2 regions of the Variovorax sp. VaC1 genome follow, and region 2 is predicted to be linked to the other one. Evidence: riboswitches for the same ligand, from Rfam matches in the RefSeq annotation. Region 2 holds a riboswitch; the other holds the start of a gene.
What was found. A riboswitch is a leader RNA that binds a small molecule or an ion and turns the genes downstream of it on or off. The one in region 2 is predicted to bind glycine.
Positions count from the first base shown of each region.

Region 1: it holds a riboswitch for glycine, as region 2 does, so the genes downstream of both, gcvT (glycine cleavage system aminomethyltransferase GcvT) here and ACGLHS_RS19125 (D-amino acid dehydrogenase) in region 2, are expected to answer to the same signal.

Region 1 covers NZ_JBIGLT010000001.1:694,803-698,222, forward strand. Annotated here, with positions in the region: gene gcvP (aminomethyl-transferring glycine dehydrogenase) at 1-119, opposite strand, end outside; gene gcvH (glycine cleavage system protein GcvH) at 248-619, opposite strand; gene gcvT (glycine cleavage system aminomethyltransferase GcvT) at 683-1,855, opposite strand; glycine riboswitch at 1,903-2,014, opposite strand; glycine riboswitch at 2,027-2,117, opposite strand; gene ACGLHS_RS03405 (hypothetical protein) at 2,152-2,715, opposite strand; gene ACGLHS_RS03410 (hypothetical protein) at 2,842-3,366, opposite strand.
Region 2 covers NZ_JBIGLT010000004.1:489,012-492,431, reverse strand. Annotated here, with positions in the region: gene ACGLHS_RS19130 (RtcB family protein) at 1-36, shown strand, start outside; gene ACGLHS_RS19125 (D-amino acid dehydrogenase) at 56-1,363, opposite strand; glycine riboswitch at 1,455-1,572, opposite strand; glycine riboswitch at 1,577-1,677, opposite strand; gene rfbB (dTDP-glucose 4,6-dehydratase) at 1,794-2,864, shown strand; gene rfbD (dTDP-4-dehydrorhamnose reductase) at 2,861-3,420, shown strand, end outside.

The sequences.
Region 1 (3,420 bases), on a different contig from region 2:
TCCGAGCCGATCACCGGCAGCATGCGCGCCTCGTCCGCCGCATCGATGCCGATGTGGCGGGCAAGGAATTCTTCGGCGTTCTCTAGTTCTTGCAAAGAGGGAAGGGCGGGGATCGGCATGGCGTGATGGATCGGCGTTAAGGAAGAAAAGACTCAGCGGTCGCCGCCGGGCTGGCCCGACGCGGGCCTTGCCTTCCCCGTGGGGAAGAGCACAGCACACGAAGTGGCAAGCCGGGGGGCGCGCATTTTCAGGATTCGGCGGCGAACTTGTCGTAGGTGGCGGCGTCGAGCAGCGCGTCGAGTTGCGCGGGCTCGCTCAGCTTGACCTTGAAGAACCAGCCGCTGGCCAGCGGGTCGCTGTTGGCCAGCGACGGGTCGGCGCGCAGGGCTTCGTTGACTTCGGTGATCTCGCCCGACACGGGCATGAAAACATCGGCGGCGGCCTTGACCGATTCGACGACGCCGGCGACTTCGCCCTGCGCGAAGGTCTTGCCGACTTCAGGCAGGTCGACGAACACCACGTCGCCCAGCGCGTCCTGTGCGTGCAGGGTGATGCCGACCGTGGCGGAGCCGCCTTCGGCCGAGACCCATTCGTGGTCCTTGGTGTACTTGATGCTCATGAGAAAACTCCTCGTGGAAAAAATGATGATCGGGGTGCAGAGCCTAGCCGGGTCTGCCGTTGCTCAGCCGCGGTAGTAGCGGGTGGGCACGAAGGGCATGGTCGAGACTTCCATCGGCACGGGCTTGCCGCGCACGATGGCCTGCACGCGCGTGCCGGGTTCGGCGAAGGCGGTGGCCACATAGCCCATGGCGATGCAGCGGTCGGCCGTCGGGCCGAGCAGGCCGCTGGTGACGATGCCGATGTCATGCCCCTCGAAAGATTGCAGCAGCGTGCCGTCGCGCACCGGGATGCGTTCGAGGGCGACGAGGCCGACGCGCTTGCGCTTGAGCGTGTCGTGGTCGGTGTGGCCGGCGGCGCCCGCGGTGGCTGCGGCGAGCTGCGCCAGGATCTTGGCCGCACCCGGAAAGCCGCCTTCGCGCGCGCCGCCCGCGCGGCGCACCTTCTGCATCGCCCAGTTGAGCGAGGCTTCGACCGGCGTGGTGGTGGTGTCGATGTCGTTGCCGTACAGGCACAGGCCGGCTTCGAGCCGCAGCGAATTGCGCGCGCCCAGGCCGATGGGCTTGACCTCGGGCTGGGCCAGCAGCAGGCGGGCGAGGGCGTCGGCGTCTTTAGCCGCCACCGAAATTTCGAAGCCGTCTTCACCGGTGTAGCCGCTACGGGTGACGAAGGCAGCAATGCCGCCGATCTGCACCGCGCCGCCGGTCATGAACACGAAGCGCTCGATGCCGGGCGACAGGCGCGCCAGCGTGGCGGCGGCCTGCGGGCCCTGCAGCGCGAGCAGCGCGTGGTCGGGCAGCGGTTGCACCTCGCAGCGCGCGCCGATCTTGCGCTGGATGTGGGCGATGTCGTCGACCTTGCAGGCGCCGTTGACGATCACGAAGATCGAGCCATTGCCTTCGTTGAAGAACATCAGGTCGTCCAGGATGCCGCCTTCGTCGTTCAGCAGCAGGCCGTAGCGCTGCTTGCCGGCGGGCAGGTCGATCACGTCGACGGGCATCAGGGTTTCGAAGGCGGCTGCGGCGTCGGGGCCGATGAGGCGCAACTGGCCCATGTGCGAGATGTCGAACAGGCCGGCCGCATCGCGTGTGTGCTTGTGCTCGGCCATCAGGCCGGCGGGGTATTGCACCGGCATCGAGTAGCCGGCGAAGGGGACCATGCGGGCGCCAAGCTCCACGTGCAGGTCGTAGAGCGGCGTCTTGAGAAGCGGGGCGGCGGAAGCGGAGGAAGTCACCAGGAGGCACTCCAAAGGGGCAGTCGAAATCCATGGCTGCAACGCCACGGGCCACCCCTGCTGTCCGCTTTACCTGAGAGATTCGCCCCACGATCGGGGTTTGCTCCTTCGGTGGGCCGGTGCAATGCATGCATGCAATGGCCTCTCTCCAGCAAGGAAACGCCGGCTTTCACCGGCGCCTTGTCAGTCCTTTTGCCTGAGCGTTCGGGAAACCCCTGCGCCTTCGGCGGCCCCGTCGCGCGGGGCTCTCTCCTGACCCGGGCGAGTGTAGTGGATCGCGCGGGCCGGGGCTTCGGGTTTCAGTGCACGACCTCGGCCGGCGGCAACAGTTTGTCGATGCGCTCGCGCAGCGATTCGGCCCGCTCCGCGCCGGCGCTTTTCTCGATTTCGGTGAGCATCAGCGCGGCGATGGTCAGCATGGCTTCGCGGTCGCGGGCCTCGCGCAGGGCGTCGCGCATCTGCAGCGCGAACTTGGGGTCGCGCCGCACGAACATGCGCTCGCAGATGTCGAACAGGAACATGCGCGTGGTGGCCAGCGAACGCTTGCCGTCGAAGGTGTCGGTGGAGGTGGCGACGCGGATCGGTTCGGCGGCGGGCAGGGGAGCGGGCTGCGCGGCCGCGGCGGCCTGGGCTGCCGCTTGTGCGGCGGCTGCGGCGGCGGCCGCCGGGTCTTCCAGATAGCCCCGCTGCACCAGGGCCTGGATCGCCTGCTCGGCTTCGCCGCGGTTCGTGAAGAGCGGGCTGAAGTCGGTCAGCGAGCGCCGACCGTCGGCCATCAAAAGCAGCGCGCGTTCACGCTGGCTGAGCGTGCGCTGGCCGCCCTGGAGTTCGTCGCGCGCCTTGTCGGTCTTGGTGGGAAACATGGCAGCCACAGCTTTCGGAGATCGAAGGCTGGAGCATCGTTGCAAGTGGTGACATCTTCATGAACCTTTTCCCCTTACAGAAAGGGAATTTACAAGGGGGATTGCCACCTGCTTCCCCGGTGCGGATCAGGCGCCGACGCTTTCCTTGCGGATCAGCCACTGGTTGCCCACGCGTTGCAGCTCCAGCGTCTTGCGGTCGGTGTGGTTCAGCCTGTCGGCGCGGTAGATCTGCTTGAAGCGCGCGCTGGCGGTCTGGCCGCTGACGCTGATGACGAGGTCGTCGATGGTCACGCTGATCTTCGACTTGCTCGCGATGCGGGCGCGGCGATCGGCTTCCCAGCGCTTGCGGTCCTTGCCCCGGGCCGGCGTGAAGTCGGGCGCATAGGCGGCAAGGTAGCGGTCCACGTCGCGGGCCGACCAGGCTGCAGCCCAGGCGCGCACGGCGGTTTCCACTTCGGCGATGCCCGCGGTGGGTGGCGCCGCGGGGGCTGCCGCAGGGGCTGCGGCGGGTGGTGCTGCCGGAGCCGGTGCTGCGGCAGGCGCGGCAGGCGCCGCGGGCGCGGCCGCTGCAGCAGGTGCCGCCGGTGCGGCGGCAAGGGCTGCCGTGGAGAGCAGGCCCCCGGCAAGAAGACAGGTGACGAATCGATTCATGGCGCGGTTTCCCTCTTTGTCAGTTATCAGCGTCGAGTGCGACGCCGATTCTGG
Region 2 (3,420 bases):
GTGCGGCTCAAGCCCTGGGTCACGTTCAAGGCGTGACCTGGGGCTCGATGGCGGATCAGCCCATCGCGGGCTGCGAAATGCGCGGCTGGGGTGCGGGCATGCCGGTGAACGCGAAATCGACCTCGGGCACCAGCCCGCTCACGATCCGCGCGATCGACTTGCCCGAGCCGCAGGCGTGCGTCCAGCCGAGCGTGCCGTGGCCGGTGTTCAGGTACAGGTTCGGCAGTTTGGTCTTGCCGATCAACGGCACGTTGCTCGGCGTGGCGGGGCGCAGGCCGGTCCAGAACTGGGCCTGCGTGGTGTCGCCGGCGCCGGGGAACAGCTCTTCGACGCGCCGCACGATGGCTTCGCAGCGCACGCGGTTCAGGTCGCGGTCGTAGCCGTTGAGCTCGGCCGTGCCGGCGATGCGCAGGCGGTCGCCCGACTCTGAGGTGTAGCGCGAGAACACGAGCTTGAATTCGTCGTCGGTCAGCGAGACCTGGTGGGCCTTGGAGGCGTCCTTCACGGGCAGCGTCACCGAGTAGCCCTTGGCCGGGTAGATCGGCAGGCGGATGCCCAGCGGCGCGGCATACAGCGGGCTCAGCGAACCCATCGCGAGCACGAAGGCGTCGCCGCGGATGCGCTGGAAGCGGCCTTCGGCGTCGGTGGCTTCGACGTGGTCGATGCTGCCGCCGGCTTCGCGCAGGGCGGTGACCGTGTGGCTCATGAGGAACTTGACGCCGGCCGCGGCGGCCAGGCCCACGAGTTCGCGCGCAAAGCGGTTGGCGTCACCCGATTCGTCTTCGGCCGTATAGGTGGCGCCGGCCAGCTTCGGGCGGATGTGGGCGAGGGCGGGCTCGATCTTCACGGCTTCGTCGGCGGAGATCACGAGGCGTTCGCAGCCCAGGGCGCGCATCTGCTCGGCGGGCTTGAGGGCACCGTCGAATTCTTTCTGCGTCGTATAGAAATGCAGGATGCCCTGGGTGCGCTGGTCGTAGTTCAGGCCGGTATCGCGGCGTAACTGCTGCAACGTGTCGCGGCTGTAGGTGCCCAGGCGAACGATCTGCTCGATGTTGTGTTTTGTGCGCGCCGGCGTGCATTCGCGCAGGAACTGCAGGCCCCAGAGCCACTGGCGCATGTCGGCGCGGATGCGGAACAGCAGCGGCGCGTCTTCCTTGCCCAGCCATTGCAGCACCTTGAGCGGTGCGCTCGGGTTGGCCCAGGGTTCGGCATGGCTGACAGAGATCTGCCCGCCGTTGGCGAAGCTGGTTTCGGCGGCGGGCGTGGCCTGCCGGTCGATGACGGTCACTTCGTGGCCGAGTTGCTGGAGGTAGTAAGCCGAAGTCACGCCGAGCAGGCCGGCGCCAAGAACGATCACGCGCATTTCAAGTACCTTTGAGGTTGCAGCGCTTGAATGGCGGGCGTGGTTTGCTATTTTTTCAATAGCAAGCAACCGGGCGGCCGCCGTCCAAGTTGCCGCTCCCCCTGTCCTCGGTACCTGAGAGATTCACCCTGCTGCACCCGCAGCGGGTTTGCTCCTTCGGTGCACCACCGCCATGTTTCGTGGGGTGGTGGCTCTCCAGACGGCTGTATCAGTTGGTGCAGTACAGATCCCTTGTTCGGACCGACCTGAGCGTTTATGGGAGTTTGCGCCTTCGGTAGGGCCACCTGGGTGGCCCGCTCTCCTGCATTGGGCGCGATTGTAGGCGGGGCTTGCGTGGACGCCAAACCTGCGACTTGGCCCCCTCTGGCCAATGGGATAATCGCCCGTTGATCTGCCGAAGGGCAATCGTTCCACAACAACAGGGGACTCCATGATCCTGGTTACCGGCGGCGCCGGCTTCATTGGCGCCAATTTCGTACTCGACTGGATCGCGAACAGCGACGAGCCGGTCGTGAACCTCGACAAACTGACCTACGCGGGCAACCTGGAAACGTTGGCGTCGCTCAAGGGCAACCCGAAGCACATCTTCGTGCAGGGCGACATCGGCGACAGCGCGCTGCTCGACCGCCTGCTGGCAGAGCACAAGCCGCGCGCCGTGGTGAACTTCGCCGCCGAGTCCCACGTCGACCGCTCGATCCACGGCCCGGAAGACTTCGTGCAGACCAACGTCCTCGGCACCTTCCGCCTGCTCGAATCCGTGCGTGGTTTCTGGAGCGCGCTGCCGGCCGACCAGAAGGCTGCCTTCCGCTTCCTGCACGTCTCGACCGACGAGGTCTACGGCTCGCTCTCCAAGACCGACCCGGCCTTCACCGAAGAGAACAAGTACGAGCCCAACAGCCCGTATTCGGCCAGCAAGGCTGCCAGCGACCACCTCGTGCGCGCCTGGCACCACACCTATGGCCTGCCGGTGCTGACCACCAACTGCTCGAACAACTACGGCCCGTTCCACTTCCCCGAGAAGCTGATCCCGCTGATGATCGTCAACGCGCTGGCCGGCAAGGCGCTGCCCGTGTACGGCGACGGCATGCAGGTGCGCGACTGGCTCTACGTGAAGGACCACTGCAGCGCCATCCGCCGCGTGCTCGAAGCAGGCAAGCTCGGCGAGACCTACAACGTGGGCGGCTGGAACGAGAAGCCCAACATCGAGATCGTCAACACCGTTTGCGCGCTGCTCGACGAACTGCGTCCCAAGGCCGACGGCAAGCCATACAAGGAGCAGATCACCTACGTGACCGATCGCCCGGGGCACGATCGCCGCTATGCCATCGATGCGCGCAAGCTCGAGGCCGAGTTGGGCTGGAAGCCAGCCGAAACCTTCGACAGCGGCATTCGCAAGACCGTCGAGTGGTACCTCGCGAACGGTGAGTGGGTGCGCAACGTGCAAAGCGGCGCGTACCGCGAGTGGGTCGAGAAGCAGTACGACACGAAGGCTGCGGCATGAAGTTGCTGCTGCTGGGCAAGGGTGGTCAGGTCGGTTGGGAGCTGCAGCGCAGCCTGGCGCCCCTGGGTGAGCTGGTTGCTCTTGATTTCGACAGCACGGATTTCAACGCCGACTTCAGCCGTCCCGAGCAACTGGCCGAAACGGTGCTCAAGGTGCGTCCTGACGTGGTTGTCAATGCAGCGGCGCATACCGCCGTCGACAAGGCCGAAAGCGAGCCCGAGTTCGCGCGCAAGCTGAACGCCACGTCGCCGGGCGTCGTGGCCGAGGCCGCGCAGCAGATCGGCGCGCTGATGGTTCACTACTCCACCGACTACGTCTTCGATGGCAGTGGCAGCAAGCCCTGGAAGGAAGACGACGCAACCGGGCCGCTCAGCGTGTACGGCCAGACCAAGCTTGAAGGCGAGCAACTGGTGGCCAAGCACTGTGCGAAGCACCTGATCTTTCGCACCAGCTGGGTGTATGCGGCGCGCGGTGGCAACTTTGCCAAGACCATGTTGCGGCTGGCGAAGGAGCGCGACAAGCTGACCGTCATCGATGATCAGTTCGGCGCGCCCAC